Regions from separate parts of the Limosilactobacillus galli genome, predicted to be linked through region 2. Evidence: predicted binding sites of a transcription regulator. Region 2 holds the regulator's gene; the other holds the start of a gene.
What was found. Region 2 encodes CtsR, which represses protease genes until heat stress. Its sites were predicted from a motif close to TTGGTCAAAAAAGGTCAAANA; they were not measured.
Positions count from the first base shown of each region.

Region 1: a site for CtsR is predicted at 14,787-14,807, ahead of clpP (ATP-dependent Clp endopeptidase proteolytic subunit ClpP). Genes of this name have one in related genera too.

Region 1 covers NZ_CANCWK010000006.1:8,494-26,295, reverse strand. Annotated here, with positions in the region: gene QOS10_RS02475 (LURP-one-related/scramblase family protein) at 1-88, shown strand, start outside; gene smpB (SsrA-binding protein SmpB) at 119-589, opposite strand; gene rnr (ribonuclease R) at 608-2,974, opposite strand; gene QOS10_RS02460 (alpha/beta hydrolase) at 2,952-3,731, opposite strand; gene secG (preprotein translocase subunit SecG) at 3,798-4,037, opposite strand; gene QOS10_RS02450 (ClC family H(+)/Cl(-) exchange transporter) at 4,104-5,636, opposite strand; gene QOS10_RS02445 (amino acid permease) at 5,721-7,112, opposite strand; gene ptsP (phosphoenolpyruvate--protein phosphotransferase) at 7,237-8,964, opposite strand; gene eno (phosphopyruvate hydratase) at 9,095-10,417, opposite strand; gene tpiA (triose-phosphate isomerase) at 10,507-11,259, opposite strand; gene QOS10_RS02425 (phosphoglycerate kinase) at 11,325-12,530, opposite strand; gene gap (type I glyceraldehyde-3-phosphate dehydrogenase) at 12,622-13,635, opposite strand; tRNA gene QOS10_RS02415 (tRNA-Arg) at 13,941-14,012, shown strand; gene QOS10_RS02410 (hypothetical protein) at 14,114-14,245, opposite strand; gene clpP (ATP-dependent Clp endopeptidase proteolytic subunit ClpP) at 14,876-15,469, shown strand; gene whiA (DNA-binding protein WhiA) at 15,567-16,505, opposite strand; gene QOS10_RS02395 (gluconeogenesis factor YvcK family protein) at 16,517-17,503, opposite strand; gene rapZ (RNase adapter RapZ) at 17,519-17,802, opposite strand, start outside.
Region 2 covers NZ_CANCWK010000042.1:1,830-15,356, reverse strand. Annotated here, with positions in the region: gene QOS10_RS07760 (ATP-dependent Clp protease ATP-binding subunit) at 23-2,518, opposite strand; gene QOS10_RS07755 (CtsR family transcriptional regulator) at 2,532-2,999, opposite strand; gene adhP (alcohol dehydrogenase AdhP) at 3,142-4,164, opposite strand; gene QOS10_RS07745 (matrixin family metalloprotease) at 4,394-5,077, opposite strand; gene QOS10_RS07740 (SDR family NAD(P)-dependent oxidoreductase) at 5,259-5,840, shown strand; gene QOS10_RS07735 (SDR family oxidoreductase) at 5,840-6,019, shown strand; gene QOS10_RS07730 (NAD-dependent succinate-semialdehyde dehydrogenase) at 6,118-7,494, opposite strand; tRNA gene QOS10_RS07725 (tRNA-Pro) at 7,753-7,826, opposite strand; tRNA gene QOS10_RS07720 (tRNA-Arg) at 7,880-7,953, opposite strand; tRNA gene QOS10_RS07715 (tRNA-Gly) at 7,959-8,030, opposite strand; tRNA gene QOS10_RS07710 (tRNA-Leu) at 8,131-8,212, opposite strand; tRNA gene QOS10_RS07705 (tRNA-Val) at 8,216-8,288, opposite strand; gene QOS10_RS07700 (deoxynucleoside kinase) at 8,357-8,998, opposite strand; gene QOS10_RS07695 (amino acid permease) at 9,107-10,600, opposite strand; lysine riboswitch at 10,685-10,857, opposite strand; gene QOS10_RS07690 (GNAT family N-acetyltransferase) at 10,870-11,319, opposite strand; gene QOS10_RS07685 (phosphatase PAP2 family protein) at 11,388-12,062, opposite strand; gene QOS10_RS07680 (threonine/serine exporter family protein) at 12,120-12,587, opposite strand; gene QOS10_RS07675 (threonine/serine exporter family protein) at 12,602-13,357, opposite strand; gene QOS10_RS07670 (metal-dependent transcriptional regulator) at 13,463-13,527, opposite strand, start outside.

The DNA of each region.
Region 1 (17,802 bases), on a different contig from region 2:
TCCCAAGTATCTCCGCTTTCGTCGTTCACGGCTGGCCGACAGCTTCGGAATGGGCTTCAAGTGTAACCATATTAAAAACGCACGGTAACGTTTAATCACGCTACTGTGCGTTTGTTGTTTAGTAATGCTTCATTACCCGTTCAATCTCCCGGTTCTGTTCCCGGCGCTTGATGGCCTCCCGCTTGTCATACTGGTGCTTACCCTTGGCAACCCCCAGCAGGACCTTGGCATAGCCATGCTTGATGTACATCTTCAGCGGAATCAAGGTAACCCCCTTATCCTGGAGGGTTCCGGTCAGGCGGTGAATCTCCTTCTTGTGGAGAAGAAGCTTCCGGTTCCGCAGCGGATCCTGATTGAAGTAGGTTCCGTTATCGTACTCGCTGATGTGAACATTCATCAGCCAGGCCTCGCCGTTTTTAATCTGAGCAAAGCCGTCCTTAAGGTTGACCCGGTGCGCCCGAACAGACTTGATCTCCGTCCCAGTCAGGACCAATCCGGCCTCATAGGTGTCCGTCACGAAATAGTCGTGGCGGGCCTTTTTATTTTGGGCAATTAAGTTGTCATTATTGTGTTGGGATTTCTTTGCCATGCTATCCCTCCATTGTAATTATGAGTGACGACGACGGTTGCGGTTGCGCCGTCCCTCGGAATGATGGTCGCGTGAATTATTGTGGTGCCGGCTCTGACCCCGGTTGATCTGCCGGTTATTAACGTGACCATTGTGCTTGTTCCGGTCCCGCCGGTTGAAGTGGCCGTGGTTCCCCCGCCGGTCGTCATGCGGCACCCGAATCTTCGTGGTTGGCGTGTTTTCCGGGTGCACGATCTGGAAGTCAACCTCCCGCAGGTCCTTGTCGACCCGCAGAAGCTTAACTTGAACCGGCTGACCGATCTGGAAGATCCGGTGCGTCTTGCGGCCAATCAGGGCCAGGTGCTTTTCGGAATATTCATAATAGTCGTCATTCATCACGCTGATGTGGATGAGGCCCTCAACCGTGTTTGGCAATTCAACGAACAGCCCAAACTTCATCACGGAACTGACCACCGCATCGAAGGTCTCGCCGATGTGGTCCTCCATGTATTCGGCCTTCTTCATGCTGTCGACATCCCGTTCCGTGTCGATCCCCCGCCGTTCAGTAACGGAAGTGTGTTCGGCAATCTCCGGCAGCTTGTCACGCCAGTGGGCCTTGGACTTCTCATCCTTGCCGTGCTCGTGGTACCACTTGATCAGGCGGTGCACCGTGTCGTCAGGGTAACGCCGAATTGGGGAAGTGAAGTGGGTGTAATATGGAGCCCCCAGACCGAAGTGGCCGAGTTCTTCATCCGAGTACTTGGCCTGCTGCATACTCCGCAGCATCATGACCTGGACCATCTCTTCTTCCGGTTTGCCGGCAACTTCCTTCAGGACATTCTGCAGCATCTTCGGCTTAACGTTGTTGATGTCGCCGTGAACGTTGATCCCGAAGACCTCCAGGAAGTCAACGAAGGACTTAATCCGGTCCTTATCCGGCGTTTCGTGAATCCGGTAGAGGAATGGCACCTTCTCCTTAAAGTAGTGTTCCGCCACCGTCTCGTTGGCTGCCAGCATGAAGGACTCAATCATCCGTTCGGCCAGTCCCCGCTCCCGGAGCTGGATATCCGTTGGGTGGCCCTTTTCATCCACGATGATCTTAGCTTCTGGGGCCTCAAAGTCGATGGCGCCCCGCCGTTTCCGGTTCTTGAGCAGGATCCGGTGGAGCTCGCCCATCGTCTCAAACATTGGCACCAGGTTCTTGTACTCGGCAATCGTTTTCGGATCGTGGGCTTCCAGGATCCGGTTGACCGCCTTGTAGGTCATCCGGGCGTGGGACCGCATGACACTCGGGAAGATCCGGTGGTTGATGACCTTACCGTTCTCGTCAATCTCCATCTCACAACTCATGGCCAGCCGTTCCTCACCCGGGTTCAGTGAACAGATCCCGTTGGACAGGCGCTTGGGCAGCATTGGAACTACTCGGTCAGTCAGGTAAACCGAAGTTCCCCGCTTAAAGGCTTCCTTGTCCAGCGGCGTCCCCGGCTTGACGTAGTGGCTGACGTCGGCGATGTGAACCCCGAGGTGGTAGTGGCCGTTGTCCATCTTCCAAGCGACGACGGCATCGTCCAAGTCCTTGGACTCGATGGCGTCAATCGTGACCAGCGGCTGGTCGGTGATGTCTTCCCGGCCCTTCTTTTCCTCCGGCAGAACGTGTAGCGGAATCTTATCCGCCTGTTCCAGGGCCTCCTTGGGGAATTCGTGCGGAACATCGTGGGCGTAGATGACCGACATGATGTCAATGCCCGGTTCATCCTTGTCCCCGATAACCTCCGTTACCGCCCCAGTCATGACCTTCGGGGAATCATCATCCGGGTAAGTGGCCACAGTGGCCGTGACCACCTGGCCATCCATCGGCTTCAAGCCCTGGTCCGTAACGAAGAAGCGGTAGGTGTTCAGCTTCTTGTCCTTCAACAGGATCTCACCGATGTAGTTACCGACGGTTTCCTGCTTGAACTCGCCGACTACCCGCTCATAGTTGTGCTCGACGATGTACGTCACCTGTCCCTCGGGCCCCTGATCGGTTCCCGGCTTCCCGGGGCGCAGGACCTTGACCGTTACCTGGTCACCGTTTAAGGCGTGCAGAGTGTGGTCCGAGTTAATGTACATGTCCGGCAGGTCTGGATCGTAGTCGACGAAACCGAAGCCCTTGTCATTGCCATGGAAGATCCCGGTCAGCGGTTGCTGCTTGATCACGGCCTCGAACTCGCCCTTGTCGGTTACCTGGACCTTCTTGTCCCGCTCCAGCTTGGCCAGGGCCTGGACAACCGGGGTAAACTGGTCGCCGTTGTCCATCCCCAGATGATAGGCGATCCGTTCAGCAGAGTAGCTCACCCCCGCATTATCGGTTAAGTATTTAAGAATCTGATCTTCTAAATGCTGTTTATCGTTTGTTCTTGTTGTCATCTGATACCTCGAATAATTTTTGTAAATAGTCTAAGACGTCCGCGAATAACTGGCGGTGGGCCGGATTGACCGTCAACAGGTGGGTAGCGTCTGGATAGAAGTGGTAATCCACCGGCGTCCCCTGAGCCCGCAGCCGATCAGCCAGCTGGGCACCAGATTGCGGATCAATCATTTCGTCACGGCCGCCCTGGGCAATAAAGAAGGGCTGGTGAAGCTGACCCAGGTCCGCGTCAAGCTGCTTAGTCATGGCCTGAATTGCTGCTAGTTGGGCCGGCAGGTGGTCCCTGATCCAAGCCATCTTTTCGGCCACCGTTGTCTGCGGCGTCTGTTCTTTCTGGTAGTAATTCATTGCCAGCCGGGGAAAGTACTCTGGCACGTTCGATTGTCCCCAGGTGGTGATTGGGGAGGCAAAAACGCCCCCGCCGCTCAGCTGAGCATCATTCTCCAGGGCCCGGGTAGCAAAGAGACCGCCCAGCGAGAGGCCAAAGATGGCCAGCTGGTCGTGGCCGCTATCCCGCAAACGCCGAATCGCCAACTGCGTATCTTCCCACCAGGCATCGGGGTCGCCATCTCTAAGGATCCGGCAGGGATCACCTCCGTGCCCCGTAAATACCGGCGCGTAGACAGTATAGCCCTGCTTCTGGAGGGTGCGACCCAGCATCCGCACATCATTGCTGTTGCCCGAATAAGCGTGCAGCAAAATTACTGCCGGCCGGCCGCCGTTGAAGTAAAATGGCTCACCCGTATATGTTTTCATCACTACCATCCTTTTCCAATAAAAAGAAAGCCCCCTGAATCGCTACAGGGGGCACACTACCAATGTCTAATGTGATGATACGTAAACCAGTGCTAATGCCAGGATAAAGAAGAGTGCCCCGCAGATTGTTGTGACAATTTGCATGACCGCTTCAAAACCACGGGCCTTGCGCCGGGAGAAGAGGTCTCCCGCACCACCGGTCAGTGCTGACATTGCGTCGTTATCGTTCTTTGCTGGTTGCATCATTACACATGCGATTAAAACCACGCAATCGATTAAAAACAAAGTCATTAATGTGTTATACAAGGAATTTTCCTCCTAATACTTTACCCACTATATCTTTATTATCATACCATAAGCCCCGCTTGAATGCTATACGTTCGCATAGTGAGCCGCACTCATTATCCGCCGGTAGCAATGGTTGGTTTTAGTAAAGTTAGCCCGAATCAGCAGGGTATCGCCAGCCTGAATGACCGTCTTACCATTGGGGATGATCTTATCCTCTCCCCGGTAGATCAGGGTCACAATGGTATCCGTTGGCCACGGGTAATCCTTCACCTGGCAACCATCCAGCCGCGAACCTGCGTAGACGGTCACCGGCATCGTGACGTTCTGGTCCGGCTTCTGGGGGTGCTTGCCGATGAAGGCATTGAACATCGCCGTGTAGACCGGCTCGCCATGCAGGGCGTTGACGACCAGGTAGGCTACCACTGCCACCGTAGCCAGCGGCATCAGGTGCGCCAGGGAGCCCACCATCTCGGTGATCAGCAGGATGGCCGTGAACGGCGCCTTGCTGATGCAGGCAAAGTAACCGGCCATCGCGTAGATGATGAAGTTCGGCAGGTACGCCGCCGGCAATAAGCCCAGCTGATTCATCAGGGCACAGTAGAAGGCCCCCAGCACCGCTCCCAGCGTTAGGATCGGTAGGAAGATCCCCCCAGGCAGCTGCGAACCGTAACTGATCATTGAGAAGACAAAGCGGAGCACGAATAGCCCCAAGAAGAGACCGACGGACACCGGCATCAGGCGCAGGGTCCCGATCAACTGGTTTCCCCCGCCCAGGGTCTGCGGCCAGAACCAGGCAATTGGAATCACTAACAGGAAGGGCACCACCGGGTAGGCAACCGGCGGCAGCCACTTCAGCTTGGCACTCCAACTGTTGAGGTGCAGGATCACAATCTGATACAACCGCCCCAATAGTCCCAGTAAGAGCCCCAGCACGATCAGGTGCCAGTAGTATTTTGTAGGCAGCATCTGCTCATAGGGGACGTCCAGGACCGGCCGCAAGCCGAAGAAGACCATTGAGACTATGTTAGAACAGAGCGAACTGACGAAGGTCGCCAGCCAGATCACCGGCGAGAAGTTGTGGTAGACCTCCTCCAAAATAAAGATCGTGCTGGCAATCGGGGCGTTAAAGGCCGCTGCCAGCCCCGCTGCGGCCCCGCTGGCAATGCCGACTTGGCGGTCAAGCTGGTTGGCGTGTAGCCCTTCGGCAACTCCCTGGCCAACCGTGGCCCCCAGTTGGATCGACGGTCCTTCCCGTCCGAGGTAGAGCCCCGACCCGATCGCCAGGATCCCGCCGACGAACTTCCGCCAGAGGACCGGCCACCATTCCTCGTCGAACTGGCTGGTGAGCTGCCCCTCGACCTGGGGAATCCCAGAGCCCTTGATGTTGGGGTTGCGTTGCGCCATCCAGCCGAGCAGGAGCGCCAGGATCACTGACCCGACAGCCCATGGAATCAGCCAGAGGGGGTGCGTATGAAAATATTGAAAGCTCTTGCCGACCAGAATCAGGGCGTGCTGAATGGCCAGGCGAAAGAGGCACACCACGACCCCCGTCAAGAGACCGATCAAAATGGCCCGCACGAGTTGCTTGGTTTGACTATCACACTGAATATCTTTCATAAAACTCTCCTCGTTTTTGGAATCACCATCCCATTCTACACTAAAATCGCCGACCCTGCTAAATCATAGCTGGATCGGCGATTTTCAAATTTTATGTATATTGCTTGCTGCTGCCCGGTGCCGGAACAGGTATACCAGGGTCGCTATAATTAGGACAGCGGCCCCGACAATAACTGAGATCCGGGTGTCCGGGTTGATGAACATGAAGACCACAATCACAATCAACATGATGAAGGCAAAGTAGTTTGAGAATGGGTACAACGGCAGCTTGAACGGGTGGTTGACCATCACGTCCGGATTATTGTGGCGGAAGCGCAGTTCAGCCAGCAGGATTACGAACCACGGGATCATCCCCGGCAGAACGGATGAACTGAAGACCACCACGAACATGTCTGCCGTGGACTTGCTGTAGATCGACGCAACCATGTCGATAATGAACCCGATCAGGATTCCCCCAGAGATCCCCAGGATGGCGGCATCTGGAACAATCCGCTTGGAGAGCCGACCAAAAATCTTTGGGGCATCCCCTTCGTGGGCCAGCTTGAAGAGCATCCGGCTGGAGCTGTAGATTCCGGAGTTAGCCCCAGACAGGGCCGCCGTCAGCACCACGAAGTTGATGATCGAGGCTGCCGCCGTAATTCCGACCTTGGCAAAGGTGGAAACGAACGGTGAACCGACACTGGAAAGCTTGTTCCACGGGTAGATCGTCACGATGACGAAAATCGCCCCGACGTAGAAGATCAGGATTCTGAAGAGGACCGACTTGACGGACTTCACGATCGCCTCTTGCGGATTAGCCACCTCACCGGCCGAAATCCCCAGCAGTTCGATCCCTTCATACGAACCGACAATGATCGACATGGAGAAGAAGAAGCCACTGACGCCCCCGGTGAAGAAGCCGCCGTGAGCCCAGAGATTGCTGAAGCCGGTTGGGTGACCGCCATTGCCAAAGCCGAAGAAGATCACCATGAAACCGAGCAAGATCATGAAGATGATCGTGACGACCTTGATCATCGCAAACCAAAATTCCAGCGAACCGTAAGCCTTAGCACTCGCCAGGTTGGCCAGGACCAGGAAGATAATGATCACGATCCCGGCAATCCAGGTATGCATGTGCGGCCACCAGTACTTAAGGTACTCGGTTGCCGCAACTACCTCGGACATCCCGACCACGATGTATTCGAAGACGTTGGCCCACTTGGCCAGGTAACCAGCGAGGGGATGGACATACTCGGTGGCGTAGTCCGCAAACGACCCAGTCCCCGGATTGATGTAGATCATCTCTCCCAAGGCCCGCATCACAATGTAGAGGATCAAACCGACAAAGGCATACGCCAACATGACGGATGGTCCGGTCCACTTAATCGTTGAGGTCGCCCCCATGAACAGGCCGACCCCAATGGCCCCACCAAGCGAAATCATCTCCATCTGCCCCGCCGTCATTGACCGGCGAAGCTTTGGCGCACTATCTTTCATTTTCTATCAAGTCCCTTTCCTAATTAAACTCTAGGAAAGTATATTATAGATTTGTATAAATTTCTATGGTTTTCTCATTATTTTGTAATAAAAGGGAGTAACCATCACCGTTACTCCCTTTTATTCATTTAATATTAAGGCTGTTCTTCACCAGCATCTTGACGTCCCGGTCAGTTGAACAGTTGTTAATGGCGTCGTTTACTACCCGCCGGCATTCCCGGGTATCCAGCGTGCTCATCATGCTCCGGGTCCGCAGCACGGTCGAAGAAGACATCGAGTAGGCATCGAGCCCCAGCCCCATCAAGAGCGGCAGGGCCCACTTGTCACCCGCCATCTCCCCGCACATAGCAACCGTAATCTTATGCTCATGGGCCGCATCAATCACGTGCTTGAGCAGGGTCAGGAAGGCTGGGTTAAGGGGTTGGTAGAGGTACGAAACCGCGTCGCTTCCCCGGTCAGCGGCAAAACTGTACTGGATCAGGTCATTGGTCCCAATGCTGAAGAAGTCAACCTCCTTCGCCAGGTTGGCGGCATTAACCGCCACCAGCGGAATCTCCACCATGATGCCGAGCCGGATGTCATCACCGAGGCCCGGTTGAGTAGCCTGCAGCTCCGCCTTGCATTCGTTGAAGATCTGCTTAGCCCGCCGCAACTCCTGGACCGTCGCAATCATCGGAAACATGATCGATAGCGGCCCATATTGAGAAGCCCGGATCAGGGCCCGCAGCTGGGGCTTAAAGATCTCAGGATGGTCCAGGCATAACCGGATTGCCCGGTAGCCGAGGAAAGGGTTCATTTCCCGGGGCAAGGGCAGGAATGGCAAGGGCTTGTCCCCACCGATATCCAGGGTCCGCACTACAACCCGCTTGCCCTGCATATTGATGATTACCCGGCGATAGGCCTCGAACTGCTCCTCCTCCGTTGGCAGGTGGTCGCTATTCATGTAGAGAAATTCGGAACGAAAGAGCCCGATACCCTCCGCTCCTTGGTGGATCACATCGTCAACATCATCAGGAGTCCCGATGTTGGCAGTGATCCGAAAACGCTGGCCATCCTTGGAGATCGACGGTGCATCAACCAAGCGGGCCCATTCAGCGGTCCGTTCATCAAAGCCCGCCGCCTTCTGCCGGTAAGCATTGATCTGGGCGTCGGTCGGATCAACCACCACGGTACCGCTTAGACCGTCAACCACCATCCGCTGGTTATTTTTAACATAGGCCGTCGCATCGTTAGTCCCAACTACTGCTGGAATACGGAGGGTCCGCGCCATGATAGCCGCATGGCTGGTCCGCCCGCCGCAGTTGGTTACAATCCCCTTGATCAGTTTAGGATCCATCTGGGAGGTGTCTGACGGGGTCAATTCATCGGCCACAATGATGACTGGATGGGTAATCGCTGCCAGGGTCGGCAGCTTCTTCCCCAACAGGTGGCTGAGGGTGCGCTTAGCGATATCCCGGACATCCGTTGCCCGCTCCTGCATGTACTGGTTGTCCTTCATGGCAGCCAGCATGTTGGCGAAGTTCCCGGTAACCTTGCTGACGGCCTCCTCCGCGTTCACCTGGAGGGCATCGATTTCACCCTTGATCTGGCCGAGCATTTCAGGGTCGGAAAGAATGGCGATATGGGCATCAAAGACATCCAGTTCCTTATCACTCAATCGTTTTCGCGCATTCTCCTTAATCCGCTGCAGGTCGGCAATCGAAGCAGTGAAGGCCGCTTTGACCCGCCGGTATTCCTGCTCCGGATCTGCCACCCGCCGCTTCTTAAACGATAAGTCGGGTGTCGTCAGCAGGTAGGCTGGGGCAATTCCCACCCCATCGCTGGCCGCAATTCCCTGAATGTCTTTTGGCATATTAGTTCCCCCTCTAAACTTGCACCACATAATTTACCTACTAGCATTATAACCCATTTCAATGACCACAAAAGGGCCAGCCCTCATTTAAGAGAGCTGGCCCTTTTTGACGTTAACTTATTCAGTTAAATTAACGGTTTTCGATGTCTTGACGAGCTTGTTCACTCAGGTTGTAGAATGAGTGAATACCCTTGTATTGAGCAACGTCGCCAAGTTGGTCTTCGATCCGCATAAGTTGGTTGTACTTAGCAAGACGATCAGTCCGGCTCATAGAACCAGTCTTGATTTGGCCGGCGTTAGTAGCAACAACCAAGTCAGCAATCGTCGTGTCTTCAGTTTCACCAGAACGGTGTGAAACGATGGCAGTGTAACCAGCTTCCTTAGCCATTTCGATAGCTTCAACCGTTTCAGTCAAAGTACCGATTTGGTTAAGCTTGATCAGGATGGAGTTAGCGGCACCCATCTTGATACCCTTCTTCAGGTAGTCGGTGTTAGTTACGAAGAAGTCGTCACCAACAAGTTGAACCTTCTTGCCAAGTTCCTTGGTAAGGGTTACCCAGTCATCCCAGTTGTTTTCGTCAATTGGGTCTTCGACAGAAACGATTGGGTACTTTTCAATGATGCCGGACAGGTACTTGATCCATTCGTCAGTGGTGTATTCTTCACCAGTTGACCAACGAAGCTTGTACTTCTTAGCGTCGTCGTCCCAAAGTTCGGAAGCGGCAACGTCAAAGGCAATGGCAATGTCCTTACCTGGCTTGTAGCCGGCGTCCTTGATAGCCTTGATCAGGTATTCAAATGGTTCAGCGTTGTTAGCAAAGTCAGGAGCAAATCCACCTTCGTCACCAACAGAGGTTACCTTACCAGCAGCTTCCAATTCCTTCTTCAGGGCGTGGAAAGTTTCTGAACCCCAACGAATAGCTTCACGAACAGTTGGTGCACCAACTGGCATGATCATGAATTCTTGGAAGTCAACCTTGTTATCAGAGTGAGCACCACCGTTGATAACGTTCATCATTGGTGTTGGCAGTACGTGAGCGTTGAAACCGCCAAGGTAGTTGTAAAGAGGAACTTGCAGTTCATCAGCAGCAGCCCGAGCAGCAGCCAATGAAACGGCCAAGATAGCATTGGCACCAAGCTTGCCCTTGTTAGGAGTACCGTCCAGCTTAATCATTGCCTTATCAATGGCAATTTGGTCGGTAACTTCCATCCCAACAATTTCCTTAGCAATAACATCGTTAACGTTAGCAACGGCCTTCAGTACGCCCTTGCCGCCGAAACGGTTCTTGTCACCGTCACGCAATTCAACGGCTTCGTGTTCACCAGTTGAAGCACCTGATGGGACAATCCCACGGCCAACACCGCCAGCTTCAGTGTAAACTTCAGCTTCAACGGTTGGGTTACCACGTGAATCAAGAACTTCACGTGCATAAATATCTGTAATAAGTGACATTTGATGAATCTCTCCTCTGTCTTATATTTGGATACATTCCACAAGTAATATTGTATTATTTTGCACAACTAAAAACAAGCTTTTCGCCGTTAATGATTGACGATTTGTAAAAAGGTTTTCGGGTCCAGGCTGGCGACGCCAACCAGCGCGCCATCAATATCCGGCTGGGCCATCAGTGCCCCGACATTCTTGGTTGTCACACTGCCCCCGTATAGGATCCGAATGTTGTTGGCCACCTTGGAGCCATACATGTCCGAGATGGTCTGCCGAATCAGGTAGCAGCCCTCTTCGGCCTGGTCTGGATCGGCACTCTGACCGGTGCCAATCGCCCAGTTCGGTTCATAGGCAATTGTAACCTTTTCCACCTCGTCTTCGCTCAGGTCTTTGACGTCGGCCAGGATCCGGTTGACCACCCAGTGGATCTTCTGGTCATAAGCAATCCGCCGGCCCATCGTGTCATCACAGCAGACGATCGGGCAGAGATCATTGGCCAGGGCGGCCTTGACCTTTTTATTGATCAGCTCATCGGTTTCATGAAAGTAGTTGCGCCGTTCGGAGTGGCCAAGAATAACATGGTGAATTCCGGCAGCATAAAGGGCCCTAGGACTCGTCTCCCCGGTAAAGGCACCGCTATCCTTGTAGTAACAGTTTTCGGCCATTACCTTCAAAGGCGAACCAGCCGCTGCAGATACCATTGGTACCAGTGCCAGGGTGGGAGCCGCTAATGCCGTCTCCTGCTGACTGGCTGGCGGTAGCTGATCCTTAACCTGCTTAACGAAGGCCACCGCCTCAGCGACCGTCTTGTTCATCTTCCAGTTGCCCGCAATCATCGGTACCCGCATCACATCATCACTCCTTCAAAAAAGCGGAACCGTACAAAATATCGGTTCCGCTCGTAAAGATTTGATTACTTTTCAGAAATTGCAGCAATTCCTGGTAATACCTTACCTTCAAGGTAGGTCAGGGAAGCCCCACCACCAGTGGAGATGTGGGTAAGCTTGCCAGCAACACCTAATTGCTTAACAGCGGCAGTTGAGTCACCACCACCGACAATCGTGGTTGCGTCAGCTAAGGTACCAAGGAACTTACCAACTTCAAGGGTTCCCTTGGCGAAGTTAGGCTTTTCGAAGACACCCATTGGGCCGTTCCAAACAACCGTCTTAGCGTCCTTCAGAACGTTTTCGAATTCCTTGATTGACTTTGGACCGATGTCAAGAGCCATCCAGCCATCGTCAATGTCGCCTTCAACAACCTTGGTGTTAGCATCGTTGTCGAACTTGTCAGCAACTACGTTATCGATAGGCAAAACGATCTTGTCGCCGGCCTTGTCAAGGATTTGCTTGGCAACATCAATTTTGTCCTTTTCAACTAAGGAGTCACCAGTCTTGATACCCTTGGCAGCGTAGAAGGTGTAAGCCATCCCACCACCGATGATGATCTTGTCAGCCTTGTCGAGCAGGTGGTCGATAACACCGATCTTGTCAGAAACCTTGGCACCACCTAAGATGGCAACAAATGGACGTTCTGGGTTGTCAACGGCGTCACCCAAGAACTTAATTTCCTTTTGCATCAGGTAACCGGCAGCAGCCTTGCCTGGCATGTTAGTGGCAATCCCGACGTTGGAAGCGTGCTTACGGTGAGCAGTACCGAAAGCATCGTTAACAAAGACGTCACCAAGTGAAGCCCAGTACTTGCCTAATTCAGGGTCGTTACCAGATTCACGCTTGACGTATTCGCCATCCTTAACATCTTCGTAACGGGTGTTTTGAACAAGCAGAACATCACCGTTGTTCATGTTGTTGATGGCATCTTCAAGCTGCTTGCCTTCCGTTACTGGAACAAAGGTAACTGGCTTGTTCAGCAAGTTGGAAAGCCGTTCAGCAACTGGACGAAGGGACAGACCTGGCTTGTCTTCTTCCTTCTTAATCCGGCCAAGGTGGGAGAACAGGATTGCCCGGCCACCGTGTTCGATAACGTACTTGATGGTTGGCAGTGCGGCAACGATCCGGTTGTCATCGCCAACAACACCATCCTTAATTGGGACATTGAAGTCAACCCGCATTAAGACCTTCTTGCCTTCTAATGGCAGGTCTTCAACAGTTAATTTAGCCATAACTATGTGTTTCCTCCTTCTCTGTTAAGAAAAAGGCGGTTGGAGTCTCCTCCTCCCACCTTTTACAAAAAAGCTTATTTAAGCAATCAGATTAAAGTTCTGCAAAGTGAAGCAGAGTCCGAATCATGTTGCAAGTGAAGCCGTTTTCGTTGTCGTACCAAGCAACGGTCTTAACTAATTGAGTACCGTCTTCGCCTTCCATGATTTCGGTTTGTGATGGGTCAAATACTGAACCAAAAGTAGAACCGATGATATCACTTGAAACGATTGGGTCTTCAGTGTAACCGTAAGCTGGGTTGTTTTCAGAAGCCTTCTTCATAGCTTCGTTAACTTCATCAATTGAAACCTTCTTGTTAAGGATAGTAACAAGTTCAGTCAATGAACCAGTAGGTACAGCAACACGTTGTGCGTGACCAGAAAGCTTACCGTTCAGTTCTGGGATAACCAGACCGATAGCCTTAGCAGCACCACTTGAGTGAGGAATAGTGTTAACAGCGGCAGCACGGTTGTTACGGAACTTCTTACCACGTGGTTGGTCAAGGACAGCTTGGCTACCAGTGTAGGCGTGAACAGTCGTCATAGTACCAACCTTGATACCGAAGTTCTTGTTGAGCCAGTATGCCATTGGGGCAAGGCAGCTGGTCGTGCATGAACCAGCGGAAACGATCTTGTCGTCAGCCTTCAAAGTGTCCAAGTTAACGCCTGGGACAACAGTAGGAATGTTACCAGCAGGTGCAGAAATCAGAACACGCTTTGCGCCGGCGTCCAAGTGAGCTTGGGACTTTTCTGCAGAAGTGTAGAAACCAGTACATTCAAGGACAAAGTCAACACCGTCGTTCTTTACCCAAGGAATGTTACGTGCGTCACGTTCTGCGTATACAGGGTATTCCTTACCGTCAACAACGATACCCTTGTCAGTTGATGAAACTTCGCCATCAAAACGACCTTGGGTTGAGTCGTACTTCAGTAAGTAAGCCAACATTTCTGGTGAAGTCAAGTCGTTGATAGCAACAACTTCGATGTCATCAGTGTTGAGTTCGTGAATACGACGGAATGCCAAACGACCAATACGGCCGAAACCATTAATACCAATCTTTACAGTCATACTGCAATTTCCTCCTTTAGGAAAACATAATTAGCGTACATGCTTAGTTTATCACATTCCGATTTTAGGACAAGTAATTTATACTCATTCTAAAATGTAAAACTAATGCAGTAAGGTCTAAGCAATATACAAACCTTACGCTACTTATAATACCCATCTTATTGTTAATTGTCTATTCAATCGCCCTAGAAATTCGCTTTTTTCTTGTGAAAACGTTATCTTGATTAAAAGTTTCAAATAATGGTTGCAATCCAATCGAGAATAGGATATTATAATAAACGTTGATTGATACAACACAGCAACATGCGCCCTTAGTGTAATGGATCGCACGTGAGATTCCGGTTCTCGAGATCCGGGTTCGACTCCCGGGGGGCGCATTACAAAAGGCAGCCGTTTTGACGGTTGCCTTTTTTCGTTCATCAATAAATATTGATAATAAAAAACAGCCCGGCAGATGCTGGACTGTTTTTTTGAATCATTACTTTTCGTCGGCTGGCTTTTCCTTAGCCCACTTACGAATAGCTTCGATCTTCTTTTCTTTTAATGCTCGCTTGTACTTAGGAGCAACTGGGCGACGGCCTTGTACGCCGTATGGGTGTGCTTTACGCATGTGAATATGCCTCCTTTTATATCAAACGTAAATTAATTAACGTTCCAATTATACCGGGCCGCGTTTTAAAAAGCAACCCTTGACGGTATTTCAACCATTTATTTCTGCATGGCTAATAAAATCAGCAAAATATTTTTATCTTTTACCCCAAATTGCTAAACGTTACCAACCCCGCAACCCGTTATTCTCCCCTCTTTGAGCTATACCAATTTAAGAAAACCTTTTCAAATATATTGCTATTAGGGGTATTGCAAACTATACCAATATGATGTAGTATTCAATGTGTGGTGAGGAGCTGCTTAATTAACGAAAGTAAAATAATAAAATTAACTAACATCTATGGAGGTAATATCATGGAAGATACTAGTAAATTAAACGTATTCAAGACCGCTGCTGACTGGGAGGAACTCGACCAGCAAAGTGCCGCTACTGAATTAGACATGGTTTCCGAGAACGCTAATGAAAAGTAACACTCAAAACTCCCTCGACAAAGAACGGACCTAGGCATTTGCCAGGCCCGTTTTTATTATTTAGGACAAAACATTTGACCTTTTTTGACCAATCGGTTATAGTATTAATATCCATTAGCAATAAATACTAATGAGTGCTAATCAATAAGGAGGCCACAACATGAACTTAGTTCCAACTGTCATTGAGCAATCATCTCGTGGTGAACGTGCTTATGATATCTACTCACGGCTTCTGAAGGACCGGATCATTATGCTGTCTGGTCCAATCGAAGACGACATGGCAAACTCAATCGTTGCGCAACTGCTGTTCTTGGATGCGCAAGATTCAACAAAAGACATTTACTTATACATCAACTCACCTGGTGGTGTCGTTACGTCAGGAATGGCGATCTACGACACGATGAACTTCATCAAGGCTGATGTTCAGACGATTGTTATCGGTATGGCTGCTTCCATGGCCAGTGTCCTGGTATCCTCTGGTGCCAAGGGCAAGCGTTTTGGTCTGCCACACTCACAAGTTCTGATTCACCAACCATCTGGTGGAGCCCAGGGTCAGCAAACTGAAATTGAAATTGCTGCCACTGAAATCCTGAAGACCCGGAAGATGCTGAACGGCATCCTCGCTAAGAACTCCGGTCAACCGATCGAAAAGATCCAAGAAGATACGGAGCGTGACCACTACTTTACGGCTCAAGAAGCGGTGGACTACGGTCTGCTCGACGGGGTCATGGAAAACAATTCTAAGCTGAAGTAATTATTCGGCTGATCAGCACTGGACGACTCGTCGCCCGGTGCTTTTTCAATTTTAGACGCAAAAAGTACACCCACAACTTTGCAGGTGTACTTTTTGGTTATTCTGCCTTGGACATTCGCAGCTCGTCCGCGTAGGCATTGAGCTTCCGCAGCCGGTGGTTGACCCCTGACTTGGAGATCGGGCCGCCCGGTACCAGCTCACCGAGTTCTTTCAAACTAACCTCCTGGTGGGCCAGCCGGGTCTCGGCAATCTCGCGCAGCTTGTCCGGCAGTGTCTGAATGCCGACCCGTTCATCAATCAGCCGGATGTTTTCAATCTGCCGGGTCGAGGCATTGGCAATCTTGTTCATATTGGCGTTCTCGCAGTTGACCAGCCGGTTGACCGAGTTCCGCATGTCCCGGACAATTCGGACGTTCTCAAACTGGAGCATCGAGTTGGTGGCCCCGATCAAAGACATGAAGTCAGCAATCTTCTCGGCTTCCTTTAAGTAGACGATAAAGCCGCTGCGCCGGGCCGTTGTCTGGGCATTGAGGCCAAACTTGTTCATCATCTGGGCGATCATCTCGTTGTGTTCCTCGTACAGGGAATAGATCTCCAGGTGGTAGCGCGATGTCTCGGGGTTATTGACCGACCCCCCGGCCAGGAAAGCCCCCCGCAGGTATGAACGCACCATCCACTCATCATCGAGCAGCTCCATCGGCACCCGTTCCTTGATCTGCAGGTTCTGCAAGATTCCCAGGTCATCGAGGACGTGCTGGGCCGCATAGCGCAACCGGACAATGTACTGGTTGTTCTTCTTGAGCTTCATCTTGCGCCGTACCACGATTTCGCTCTCCACGTGGTAAAACTCCTTTAATAGCGAATAAATCCGCCGGGCAATCGCCGGGTTCTCCGTCTGGATATTCAAGATCAGCTGGTGGTTAACCAGGGCGATGCTGCCGTTCATCCGGATCAGCGCCATCAGTTCAGCCTGGGCGTTCTTCTGGTGAACCTTGATTGCCGTCAATTCCTTCTTTACTTCACTCGCGTACGACACAAAATTACCTCCTAGTCATGGACCTGGTGCAGGCGGTTGATCAACTCGTCCACCACCAAATCGCGGTCGTGAAAGGCCCCATTATCCTTGAGGCGCAGGAAATTAGAACTGATCACCCGGCACCCCTGGTCACGCAAGCCTTGGAAGTCGTGGCCAACTGGCTGGGAAATTTCGTTCCATTCCTGAAAATCAATGTAGTTCTTCGGTACCGGCCGGATGTTGACCAGAACCGTATCAATAAAGTTCCTGCCGAGGTGCTGGTTGAGGACCCGAACGTGGTCGGCATCGGTGAAGTGGTCGGTCTCCCCCTTCTGCGTCATGATGTTGCAGATATAGACGACCTCCGCCTTGCTCTCACAGACGGCACGGCCAACCTCGTCAATCATCAGGTTCGGCAGGATACTGGTAAACAGGCTTCCCGGTCCCAGGACAATCTGGTCGGCTTCTTTGATGGCCTGAATGACCTCGGGAACGGGCTTGGCCTGGTGACTATCCCCATCGTTGGACGGCGTGACCCAAACCCGCTTGATCTGCTTGTGGGCCGCAGTAATCTCAGATTCGCCGCTCAGGGTTGTCCCATCGGTAAATTCAGCATTCAGGGTTAGCGGCTCGTTGGCAACCGGATAAATGTGCCCGCGGATTTTCATCATATCGGACAATTCCTGAACCGCGGTGAAGATTCCGCCTTTCATCTCGGAAAGGGCCGAGATGATCAGGTTCCCAATGGCGTGGCCGGCAAAGAACTGGTCCCGGCTGTTGAACCGGTACTGGAAAACGTCCAACTCCAGTTGCGGCAGTTCTGATAAGGCTACCAGACCGTTCCGGATATCGCCAGGCGGTACCACGTTGATGTAGTTGCGCAGGATCCCAGAGGAACCCCCATCATCAGCGACCGTTACCACGGCGGTGATGTCAACGTCCTTGTCACGCAGGCCGCGCAGGACCACGGGAAGACCGGTTCCACCGCCGATCACCACAATCTTTGGTTTACGAAACATAAGTTGTCTTCCTTTCTATTGTGCCTTGTCAACATCGCGGTGGTAGAGGTTGACCTGGTAGCCGCTGTCCTTGAGGTCGGCAGCCAGCCGGTTGGCAATCGTCACGGACCGGTGCTGGCCACCAGTACAACCGATGGCAACCGTCAGACTGCTCTTGCCCTCGTGAATATAGCCGGGCAGGGCCCCCTTAATCAGCGACGACAAGTGCTGGTAGAATTCCTTGGCCTCATCACTCTTCATAACATATTCCTGGACCGCCCGATCATTTCCTGTTTGATGCTTTAACTCCGAAACGTAGA
Region 2 (13,527 bases):
CATTAGAACAGCTCCCAATTCATTACTTATTCATCTTAATCAAAATCGGTTTATCCGTATCGGAGTTCTTAATCTTCATCGTCAGCTGACCTTGGTGCGCACCAATCTTGACATCATCGCCAACCTTAATCTGACCATCCAGCAGGGCCGTACTCAGGCTGTCTTCAACGTGGTCCTGAAGAGCCCGCCGCAGCGGCCGCGCTCCGTAAGCTGGATCATAACCGACCTTGGCAATCTCGTCAATTGCCGCTGGCGTAAGCTTCAGGTTGATCCCCTGCTCGGCAATCCGGGAAGTCAAGGACTTGGCCATCAGCTTAACAATCTGGTGTAGTTCCTTCTTGTTAAGCGAGTGGAAGATGATGGTTTCATCAATCCGGTTGAGGAATTCTGGCCGGAAGTGCAACTTCAACTGCTGCCGGATAGCCGCGGCCATGGCATTGTAATCGTGGCTCATATCCTTGGCGCCAAAGCCGACTTCTTTTTCATCCTGAAGCTGAGTTGCCCCCAGATTGGAAGTCATGATAATGATCGTGTTCCGGAAGTCCACCTTACGGCCCTTGGCGTCGGTCAGATAGCCATCATCCAAGACCTGCAGCAAGAGGTTGAAGACGTCTGGGTGGGCCTTCTCGGCTTCATCCAAGAGTACAACGGAGTACGGGTGCTGACGAACCTTTTCGGTCAGCTGGCCCCCTTCGTCGTAACCCACGTAGCCTGGCGCGGCACCAATCAGTCGGCTGGTACTGTACTTCTCCATGTACTCGGACATATCGATCCGGATCATGTTGTCTTCCGAGCCAAACATGGCCTCGGCCAGCGCCTTGGCTAATTCAGTCTTTCCGACCCCGGTTGGCCCCAAGAACATGAAGGAACCGATTGGCCGGTTGGGATCCTTAAGGCCGCTGCGAGCCCGCCGGATAGCCTTAGCCACGGCACTAACAGCTTCGTCCTGGCCGATCACCCGCCGGTGAAGAACCCGTTCAAGGTTGACCAGCCGTTCACTCTCGCTCTTCTTCAGCTGCGTCAACGGAATACCTGTCCATTCAGCCACAACCTTAGCAACATCTTCACCGGTAACTTTCAGGCGGTAGCCGCCCTTTTCTGCTGAACGGTGTGCCAGCTCTTTCTTCTGCCGGTCGAGTTCCGCCTTCAACGTCAGTTCATCCCGGCGGAGCTGAGCAGCCCGATCAAAGTTCTGGTTCTCAATGGCCGTTTCCTTGGCAGTGCGCAGGTCATCCAGCTTGCTCTCAAGTGATGGCTGCCGGTCTTTCTTCTCTTCGGCGTCGATCCGGACCATGGCTGCCGACTCATCCATCAGGTCAATGGCCTTATCCGGCAGGAAACGATCAGAAATATAACGGGAAGAAAGCTTGACCGCTTGTTCCAGGGCATCATCCGTAATCTTAACGTGGTGGTGTTCCTCGTACTTTGGCCGCAAGCCCTTCAGAATGTGGAGAGCAACCTCTGGCGTCGGCTCATCCACCTGAACGGTAGCAAACCGCCGTTCCAGGGCCGCATCGGATTCGATATGCTTCTGGTACTCGTCCAGGGTAGTCGCCCCGATCGTCTGCAGTTCGCCTCGGGCCAGGGCCGGCTTCAGAATGTTGGAAGCATCGATGGCCCCCTCGGCCCCACCGGCACCGATCAGGGTGTGCAGTTCATCAATGAAGAGGATGACGTGCCCATCATTTTGGATCTCCTCAATAACCTTCTTCAACCGGTTTTCAAATTCACCACGGTACTTAGTGCCAGCAACCAGGGAGCCCATGTCGAGGACCATCAGCCGCTTGTTGGCCAGCTCTTCTGGAACGGTCCCCGCGACCATCTGCTGGGCCAGTCCCTCGACGATCGCTGTCTTACCAACCCCGGGTTCCCCGATCAGGACGGGGTTGTTCTTCGTCCGCCGACTCAGGATCTGGATAACCCGCTTGATCTCCTTGTCCCGGCCGACAACTGGATCGAGGCGCTTGGTCCGGGCAAGCTGCGTCATGTCACGGGCAAGCTTGTCCAGGGTTGGGGTTCCCGCCGCCTGGTTATTGTTACCGTCTTGGCTGGCACGGCGCTGGACCTGGCTCTCGGAAATACCGAGCCGCCGCAGTGTTACCTTCCGGACCTGCCGCGGCAGGACGTCCAGGCTGTACAGAATCCGCGACGAAAGGACTCCTTCGTCCGCGATCAGGGCCAGCAACAGGTGCTCGGTCCCAATCTTCAGGGCATGCATCTGTTGAGCCTCCCGTCCGGCCAATGCCAAAACCTGCTTAGCTTTCGGTGAGTACGGCAGGTAGTCGGCGGGGCCGAGATCATCCATGGTTCCGTAGCCGATCAGCCGCTCGATCTCTTCACGAATATCATCGCTGGTGATTGAGAACTGCTCAAAGATCTTATTGGCAATCCCGTCCTTGTCCATCGACAGGGCCAATAGGAGGTGCTCAGTCCCCACCGCTTGGTGCTTAAAGTATTTTGCCTGTTCATGAGCAATTGCTAAAACGTGCTTAGCGCTAGGTGTAAACATGTTATCCATCTGCAATCAACCTCTAACTTTCATACCGTAATCGATTAAGAAACGAAACTAAAATCCGTGCGCGGAGTTTATTCTCCATATTGGTATCATCAACTGCTAAAGTCTGCTTCGATAGTGCCACCAGCATCAAATCGCCCTCGCGTCGCGAAATCACTTTCTCGTTGTAGAGCGTTTCTATAATCGCGAACGCTTCCCGTTCACGAATTGAATCGCCAATTGCTTGGACCAGTGAGTTTAGCACATCTACGTCGGCAAGTAAATTAACTCGCTCAATGCGGATGTAGCCGCCACCGCCCCGCTTGCTCTGGACGAGGTAACCATTCTGAATGGTGAACCGGGTCTTGATCACATAATTGATTTGTGATGGAACAACGTTAAAATGATCAGCAATTTCAGAACGGCGGATCTCGATCTGGGTGTCATCACCAAAGATTTCTTTGAGATATGCTTCGATAATATCCGAAATACTTCGGTTCTCCATTTCATCGCCCTCCATCATCTGACTAATCTTGACCATTATTTTACCATATTTTCCCCGTTTCTGCCCGTCCAACGTCCTACGAAAAAAGGGCTATAGGAAAACTTAATCTCCTATAGCTCTTAATTTATTAACTTAAATTCAATTAGTCTTCAAGGCTGAAGTCAACAACGTTCCGACCAACAACCTTGTTATCCTTCAGTTCTTGGATCATGTCATTGATTTCAGAAAGCTTACGAGTGCGAACGATTGGGTGAACCTTGCCTTCAGCACCGAATTGGAAGCATTCTGCCAAGTCTTGACGAGTACCAACCAGTGAACCGGCAACGATGATCCCATCCAGAACCGTCTTGGCAATGTTCAGCTTCATGTCACCTTGTGGAAGGGCAACGGCAACTAAGCGGCCATCTGGACGCAGGGAGTTAACGGCTTGGTCAAAGGCAGCAGTCGTAACGGCAGTAACAACTGCGGCGTGAACACCGCCAACCTTCTTTTGGATTTGTTCGTCAACGTCACCATCATGACGGTTGATAACAATTTCAGCACCGTTTTCCTTAGCAGCTTGCAGCTTGTCAGGGTTACCATCAACGGCGATAACGTGAGCGCCGAAGACGTTGTGAGCAAATTGGATACCGAGGTTACCAAGACCACCGGCACCAACGATTGATACCCATTGACCAGGCTTGATGTCAGCAACCTTCAGTGCCTTGTACATCGTAACACCGGCACAGGTCAAAGAAGTTGCTTCAACTGGGTCCAGACCTTCTGGAACCTTAACAGCGTAGTCAGCTGGAACGATGCATTGTTGAGCCATCGCACCATCAGCGGTGTAACCAGCGTTCAGGACGTTACGGCAAAGAGTTTCCCGGCCAGTCAGGCAGTATTCACAGTGGCCACAGCCCTTGAAGAACCAAGCGATTGATACCCGGTCCCCAACCTTCAGAGAGGTAACGCCAGGGGCAACCTTGGATACACGGCCGACACCTTCGTGACCGATAATCCGGCCCGGCTTCTTGCCGAAGTCACCGGCAGCAACGTGCAGGTCGGTGTGGCAAAGACCACAGTATTCCATGTCAACTAAAGCTTCACCTGGCTTGAGATCACGAAGCTTAACATCCTTAACAGTAACGTATCCATCTACTGGATCATTAATAACAGCAGCTTTCATAAGGTAAATTCTCCCTTTCAAAGACATGTTCTACTTTTCACAATTGTTATAATAGCAGAACCATCCCTGTTTTTAAAGGCTATTCCATAAGTTTTTCATCGCATCAAGTGAACCAATTACCATTAAATTAGCAATGACAGCGCTACTGCTGGATTGACTGAGGGCAAACCAATCATAAAATTAAATTATATTGCTAACTAAAAGTAACAAGATTGTGAAGCAATCACAATTACTCCCGGTGTCTATCATACAGGAGGCGAACCGTTGCCCGATCATCCTTGGTGATCCCGGTCTTGACATTGCGGGGAATCATGACACTGTGCATGTACTCCGGCGCATGGGCCAGGCCAAGCGCATGCCCCAGTTCATGCTCGGCAATCTCCGTTCGGAAAGTCCGGTTGGTATAGTCCAGCTGTCCGGCATCCAGGGTTGAGCGGGCTCGAATTAGCGCGTGGGTGTCCGGGTTATATTCTGTACTGGTCGACCCCAGCTGGGACGATACATAGCCCACGGTTGTTGTTGGGGCGGTACTAGTCAGCGACCCGTCCTGAGCAATAATATCGGCACGATCCTCGTCGCGGCACCAGCTGATATGAACCGCCCCCGTATTATTCCAAGCCCTCACTGCCCCCCTAAAGGCCGTCTGTAACGCCTTATCCCGGGTTTGCATATAGATCCGCAGGTTCCGGGTCGGCCAGCGGTAGCCTTCAATGGGGGTCGGCGTCCTGGACGGCAGGCTAAGGGTCCTGGCGCCGGCACGTGTCGCCTGGGCGGTGTTGCTCCCTGTCATCTGGCCATCTTCTGTGCTGAAGATCGATGATTGATTAATAGAAGAAATGGGATCAGCGTTAACGGGCAGACCGATTCCGACAACGGCTGCTAAAACGCTTAGCAGCAATAAAAGACGTTTCACAATTCTCACCTCTCCTAACTACTAATAATGATGGGGGATTTTTAGCTGGGAAGCAACAATTAAGGCTTCGCAAAATTATTGTAATATTTCGGTAACTTAAATTTAATTATCCATTGCCGGACTTTATTGATATCATGTAACCAACATTTTTTACAAATCATAACAAAGAGAGAGCTTATCTATGTCAAAACGACTGAACGATAAAGTAGCACTGATCACCGGAGCAGCGAGCGGCCAGGGAGCAGCTGAACCGGCCCTCTTTGTTAAGGAAGGGGCCAAGGTGATTGCCACCGATATCAACGCCAAGCTCCTCAACAAGCACGTTGATACCCTGAAAGAGCAATACGGTGACGCAATTCTGCCATTAAAGCTGGACGTTACGAAAGAAGACGAGTGGATTGACGCCGTGGCCCAGGGGATTAATAAGTTCAAGAAGATCGATATTCTGGTAAACAACGCCGGAATCGGAATCACTGACAAGACTTCCGGTTTGACCGACTCCACGGTTGACGACTGGCACCTCTTCATGGATACCAACGCCATGTCGCACTTCTTAGGGATGAAGTACGTCGTTCCTGAGATGAAGAAAATCGGCGGTGGCTCAATTATCCACATCCCATCCCTTGCCAGTGTCCAAGGGACTGCCGGGGCCCCACCTTGCACGGCCTCTAAGGGGGCTTCCCGGGCATTTACGAAGGGAGCGGCACGTGACCTTGGCAAGTTGTCAACTCCGTCCTGCCCGGCTGGATCGTTACCCCGCTGATGCAGGCCTTTACCCTCAACAAGCAACTTCTAGACTCGCTGATCGCCGGGATTCCGCTTGGCCACCTTGGTGATCCCGAGGACGTGGCCTACCCGGTCCTCTTCCTGGCCAGTGACGAAGCTAAATACGTTAACGGCGCTGAGTTAATCGTCGACGGCGGGCAATCCGTCCGGGGATAACACACAACGTCCATAAACTTGAAATACCGTTCAGAATCTCTGGGGAAATTCTGAACGGTATTTTGTATTTATCTGAATTATCGGCACTGACTTTTGTCTTATGCCTCTGGTTCGTATACCAGATGGTCATTGACAAAGGACTTGAAGCCCTGTTCAGCCAGCTCACGGCCATAGCCAGAATGCTTAACCCCGCCAAATGGCAATTCTGGAAGGGAGGCCCAGCCTGAATTAATCCAGGTCATCCCAGTTTCAATCTGTGCTGCTACCTGCCGGGCCTGCTTAATGTCCGTCCCGAAGACCGTACTTCCTAAGCCATAGCTGGAATCATTGGCAAGAGCAATCGCCTCGGCAACATCATGATACTTATAGACCGCCATTACCGGCCCAAACATCTCCTGGTCAAAAACGGGGTTATCCCGGTCAATCTCGGTTAGGATCGTCGGCATAAAGAACTGGCCTTCAAGGTCATCCACCGGCTGGTCGCCATAAACGACCTTGGCCCCGTGCTCAACCGCCAAGTCCACCTGCTTTTGCAGTTTTTCCTTGGCCTTTTTAGAATTCAGCGGGGCAAGCGTCGTGTGCGAATCCATTGGGTCCCCCATCTTAACACTGCTGAAAATTCTCTTGGCCCGGTCCAAGAATTCATCGTAGAGATTATCCGGGACCACAAAACGTTTGGAAGACGTGCATACCTGGCCGGCATTATACAGCCGGGCAGCGGGAATAACTGCGGTCAGTTTATCGATATCTGCATCAGGAAGGACGATAAAGGCATCATTGCCGCCCAACTCCATCGTACTCTTCTTGAGGCTCTTAGCAGCTTCCGTTGCCACGGCCTGGCCGCCGCGCTCGGAACCAGTGAGGCAGACCCCCTGAACACGCTTGTCAGCAATAATGGTCCCCACCTGGTCATAATCTATAAAGAGGTTCGTTAAGCTGCCATCCGGCGCCCCTGCCTCCTTTACGAGGTCCGCGAACGCCTGGGCCGATGTCGGGCAGTTCGAGGCATCCTTTAATATCATCGGGTTTCCGGCCAAAAAATTAGGAATGAAGACCCGGGCAATCTGGTAGAAAGGAAAGTTCCACGGCTCAACCGCCATCAGAACCCCGGTAGCCTGATGAAGGACGTAGGCATTGCCGGATTCAGTATAGAGCGGCGTAGGGGCCAAAAATTGATCTGCCCGTTGAACATAGTAGTCGCAGAATGACGCGCAAAGTTCGACCTCGCCTTCCGCTTCGCCAATCAGCTTCCCCATATCGTGCGTGATGAGCGTTCCCAGCTCGTGTTTCCTGTTGCGGAGTAATTCCCCCAAGCGCGTGATGACCTGTTTCCGCTCTGCCAGCTCACCGCCGCCGCGCCATCGCAGGTAAAGCCGGTGCGCAGCCGTCAGGGCCTTTTCAACCTCGGCAGCGGTGGCCTGTGGATACTCATGTTCTACTTCGTTCGTATAAGGATTAATCGTCTTATAAGCCATTTTAAAATCACCTTTCTCATTTCCACATTTGCAGCTTACAGTTCACATTGTAAGCGTTTACTTTGAGTTCCACAAGGTATTGCTCTTGTAGCTCATAAATGCACATATATCAATGCAGGCGCAGCATATGATTATTGTGAAAATTACTTTTGATGCTCAAATCGTTCACAAGGTATGAAGGTGATTTCAGGCAATTGTCGCCCAACAAAAAACACCTGTAACAACAACCCATTGGGTCATTGTTACAGGTGAGAATAGTCGGAAATACAAGATTCGAACTTGCGACCTCTGCGTCCCGAACGCAGCGCTCTACCAAGCTGAGCTAATTTCCGAAAAAAATAAGCGCCACACCCATCTCAACGAGATAACTGTCACGCTTTAATAATGCACCCAGAAGGAGTCGAACCTTCAACCTTCTGATTCGTAGTCAGACACTCTATCCAATTGCGCTATGGGTGCATAAGAGCGGAAGACGGGATTCGAACCCGCGACCCCCACCATGGCAAGGTGATGTTCTACCACTGAACTACTTCCGCATATTAAGTTTTTGACACATTCCGTATCAACAATTATAAATGTTACACGATCGAGTGGAATTTGTCAACAGCTTTTTTCAATTTAATTTCAAAAGCTGAATGCGGATGAAGGGACTTGAACCCTTACATCAAAAGATACAAGATCCTAAATCTTGCGCGTCTGCCAATTCCGCCACATCCGCATATGGAGGATACAGGGCTCGAACCTGTGACCCTCTGCTTGTAAGGCAGATGCTCTCCCAACTGAGCTAATCCTCCGAGAAATTAATTAAACTGAAACAAATCAGCTTAATTAATATATCATCATTTTACCAACCTGTCAAACCCTATTTAAGATTTAATTCTGCCAGCTTCTGATCAATCATCTTAAGAACTTGCTGTGCCGCCTGCGGATCCTCGACAAAGTCATACTTATCCCCATCGATCAGCATCTTTGGGCTCTCATCATAGCGCTTGTACCAGTCGACATAGCGCTCGTTCAGGTTCTTGTAGTAGTCGTACAGGGATGGATCATTGGCGATCTGTTCATATGACCGGCCGCGCTTCTTGATCCGCTTCAGCATGGTGTCAAAAGAGATCTGAATGGTGATCAAAAGGTTCGGGGCCTTCTGGTGAACCTGGTCCGGCAGTTCCTCCATCATGTTGTTCAATAATGATGAGTAAATATCTGATTCGGTCTCAGTAGCCCGCCCCATGTCAGCGTTCAGCTTAAACAAGAGGGCATCCTCAAAGATCGACCGGTCCAAAACGTTCAGATCGTTGCTGTAGGATTCCTTGATCTCATCCAGCCGCTTGTTTAAGAAGTAAATCTGCAAGAGGAAGCCGTACTTCTTCGGGTCCTTGTAGAAGAGCGGCAGAATCTTGTTTCCCTCGACTGATTCATAAAATGCCTGGCTGTGCAGATGGTCAGCTAAGAGTTGCGTCAAGCTGGTCTTCCCAGCGCCAATTGTTCCGGCTAAAGCAATCATTAATCATTTTCCCTTTCATAATTAGAGTCTTAAAAAACACACGATTACAATTTTAACACTAAAAAAGAAAATGGCCACCCGAAAGTGACCATATTTTGTGGTTAACAATTATTTATCCTCATCATCTGGTGCCACGTACTTTTCACCCTTAGTGCTCCGCGACAGGTCTACCTGATCCAATGGAATAATGTGGGTCCGGTAACGAACCTTGTAGTAGATGAACAATACCAGGAAGATTGGCACACTCATGTAGGAAATAAGGATGTTTTGCCAATCCCACTTGATGAAGGCGTCCACGTTTTGCCCACAGATAACGATGAAGCAGAGAACAAAGGCAAAGATCGGGCCAAACGGGAAGAATGACGACCGGTACTTCAAGTCGTTAAGGTCCCGGCCCTGGGCAAGGTAGGCCCGTCGGAACCGCCAGTGCGAGGAGGCAATCCCCAGCCAAGCGATAAACCCGCACAACCCAGAAGCATTGATCAGGTAGTTATAAGCCTGTGGGCCGATAAACTGGGTCAAGTAAATTAAGGCTGAAACCAGCATTGTCCCCAGCAGGGCGTAGATCGGAATCCCCTGCTTGTTAATGTAGCCGAAGAAGCGCCATGCGTAACCTTCACGAGCTTGGGAGAAGAGCATCCGGGTGGAAGCGTAGAGGCCTGAGTTGGCAGAAGAAACCACCGCCGTCAGGATAACCGCGTTCATGACACTGGCCGCAATCGCCAGCCCCGCCCGCTTAAAGACAATGGTGAACGGACTCATCGTGATGTTGGAAACATTTTGGTTTAACAGGTTCTTGTCGGTGTACGGCAGGATACATGCAATTACGAAGATCGTGCAGATGTAGAAGATCAGGATCCGCCAGAAGGTCGAGTGGATGGCCTTGGAGACAGAAACTTCTGGAGTGGCCGCTTCACCAGCCGTGATCCCAACCAATTCAGTTCCCTGGAAGGAGAAACCGGCGATCAGGAAGACACTGATGATGGCAGGAACCCCGCCAACAAATGGGGCCTTCTTGTAGTGGAAGTTGCTTACTCCCACGGCGTGTCCGCCCATGATTCCAAGGATAATCGCTACCCCGACAATCAGGAAGACCACCACGGTAACGATCTTGACCAGGGCTAACCAGTACTCCGTTTCACCATAGGAACGAACGGAGAGGTAGTTAATCAAAAAGATCAATGCCAACACGGTGACACTGAAGATCCATTGCGGAACCGATGGCAGCCAGTAATTCATAATAATCCCGGCCGTCGTCGCCTCCACTGGAATCGTAACGGCCCAATTCAGCCAGTAGTTCCACCCCATGGCAAAGCCAAGGGCGGGGTCGATAAACTTAGTAGCATAGGCGGAGAAGGACCCGGTCAGCGGCATGTAGGTTGCCATTTCCCCGAGACTGGTCATTAAGAAGTAGACCATCATCCCCATCACGATATAAGCGACTAGCGCCCCACCAGGTCCGGCCGTCGAGATCGCTTCACCACTGGTGATGAAGAGCCCGGTCCCGATCGTCCCCCCGAGGGCAATCATTGAGAGGTGACGTGTCCGCAGCGACCGATGAATGTGGCCGGTGGAGTGGTCACTTTGACTTGTTTCTGCCATATAACTCATTCCTCCAAATAGTAAATAAAAAAGTCTTCCAACGGGACACCCCATCAGAAGACCTGGTAATAACCACGGTAGTTCTTTTTTGGAAGCGCCCCGCATTTTAGCGACAGTCCATAACTTCTTCAGTCATGACCCAACAGATCGTCGGAATAAGCCGGAATCTGTTTCGGCATCCCTTCCTTTCACCCGCCGTGCGGTGCTCATTCACCTGTTGCGGACTACTGATAAGAGATGCAACCTCTTCATTGTTTTCTAATTATACTCTAATATTTGATCAGTGCAAGGCCTTTTTGAAAAAACCACTTGCCCTGCTCCCCATCGTCAGTCTCCTTAGCGAAATCGTTCTTGATCAGGACCCGCTGCGACCCGATGTTGTCATCATCCACCGTTGCCCGCAAGCAGTTTCCTGGTTGCAGGCGATCACAGAGCAGGCCCACTGCTGCCGTCATGATGCCCTTTCCCCAGTCGGTCCGGCAGAGTAGGTAGCCCAGTTCCCAGCAGGTCGCCGTGACTTGTTCAAGGGTCATGATCCCCACGATCTGCTTGTCACAACGAATCGTCAGCAGGTGCGTACTTTGCATCAGCATGGCCACCGCGGTTGGATCAGGTACGACCATCAGGTGGGCCCGCCGCTGCACAAGCGGATCAGCCAGAATCGCGGCAATTGCCGGACTATCACTAGGAACAGCCATATTAATCTGAACTTCTGGCATTATTTCCCCTCCTTAAAACAAAAACGAGACTGGTGAGAAAAAATTATTCTCTGCCAGTCTCAATATTACTATATTTCAGAAGTCGATAAAAACGAGATTGCTCGTAAGCGTGGTGCCCAGGCCACATAGAGCCACTCTGCCACTTGAAGCCAGGCGTAGGCCAGCAGCATGGCACTGATGGTGTCGAATGGCCAGTGAGCATACAGGTAAACCCGGGAAACCGCCAGGAAGAAGACCACAAAGACGATCAGCAGCTGGCAGATGGTCCGGGTGGCGTGCTTGCGAATCAGCGGAACCACGATCAGCAAGAGGATGGCCGCTACCAAGAAGATCCCCAGGGTGTGACCGCTCGGGAAGCTGTAGCCGTCATCGGCTGCAAGGTGTTGTGCCGGCCGGGCCCGCTTGACAATGTGCTTGAAGATCTCGCCAAGCACATCACCGCCGATAATTGTCCCCAGAGCCCACAGTGCCGGAATCTGGTAGTGTTTGAGCCACAGAACAACGGCAATAATAAGTACCCAGAGCAGGTCCATCTTGGGGCTCGCCAAGAATGACAGCAGCGTCATCAAGGCGTGGAACCAGCCCACATTTTCAATCCGCTGTCCGGTAAACAGCGACTGCAGGACGGCATCGATCATGGTGACGACCGCTGAATTAAACTTAATAAGCAGCATTAGAATGATAAAAGCACCACCACTAATGGCAAAGCGCCACCACCGGTGCTGATCGCGTTCAATAAACATATTTAATCTCCTATTTTAGTATTTAACATTAACTGAGTATACCACACTGCCCCAGTATCAACGGTTCTTTTTCACAATTTTCCAGTGATGGTAGTGGATAATTCGATTTAACAATTCGCCCAGTCCAAAGCCCAGGGTAATCGCACCGACAATAACCACCACCTGGTAAAAGTAGACCGTAACCAGGTGGTAGTTCCCAATGGCAAAGTTGCGCACCATCTTGTAGGCCTGCCCACCGGGGACAAAGGGTACTAGGGCGGGAACCTCAAAGACGATTGCTGGCATCTTCTTATGCTGCGCAGCCCACCGACTGCAGATGGCAATCAGGATGGCCGCCGTCAGGTTGCCGAAGGCCAGGCCAACCATATCCTGATAATACATCATCCAGTAGATCACCCAAACGCCCCCGCCGATGATCCCGGCCACATTGTAGGCACGAACCGGAATATGGAGCAGGATCCCGAAGCAGACCGTTGAGATATAGGAGAGGAAAAACTGGAGAAGAAGGTTTAACCAATAATGCATTTTCCTACTACCTCCTAAGCAAAGTGCAGGGCGATCACAATCGCGCTGCCGATCGAGACCGCTGTCAGGACCGCCTCAATTCCCCGGGTCGGGCCGCTGATCAGGTTCCCCGACACCAGGTCACGGGCGGCGTTGGTCAGCGGGATCCCAGGAACCAGTGGCATCACGGCCCCAATGATAATATCGTTGACACTGTGGGCCCAGCCGGCCTTGACCATCAAGACGGCCAAAAAACCAATCACCAGGGACGAGCAGAACTCCCCGAGGTACTGAATCTTGAACTTGCGGATCATGTATGAGAAGACGGCATAGCTGATTCCGCCATCGATGAAGCCCACCCAGGAGTCCCGGTAGTCACCCGTAAAAACGATCATGAGGGCCATGCTCAAGACAGCAGCGGCCAAGGCTTCCACTAGGTTCTGGTACCGGTACGGGCCCTGGCGATCGACCCACTTCAATTGGGCATATGCTTCGGGCAGGGTGATCAGCCCCTGGGACATTTCCCGGGAAATTTCATTCACGGCCGTTACCTTGCTCAGGTCGTTCTTCCGCCGCCGAATATTCATCACCATGGCATTAGGCAGGCTGTTGGCCCCGAGGACGATTCCGGTTACCGTGGTGAAGGCCTGAAAGTCCTGGAGACCGGCCGCACGGGCCATCCGATGCAGGGTATCATTGACCCGTTCCATGTTGGATCCATTTTCAATGAGGAGCCGGCCAGCCAGGGAACACGTCCGGAGTGCCAGGCGCCGACGTTTTTTCGTTAGCATATGCCCACTTCCTTCAAAATGACTCTAATTAAAAAGTACCACTAACAATTTAACTTGTCAGCAGTACCCTTTAGATATTTATGATAAGGAAGTAATTCCGCACCACTATTTGATAAAGATATTATGTGCGGCCTTGTAGGAAACACTGATCTGGTGGTCGTCGCCAGCCT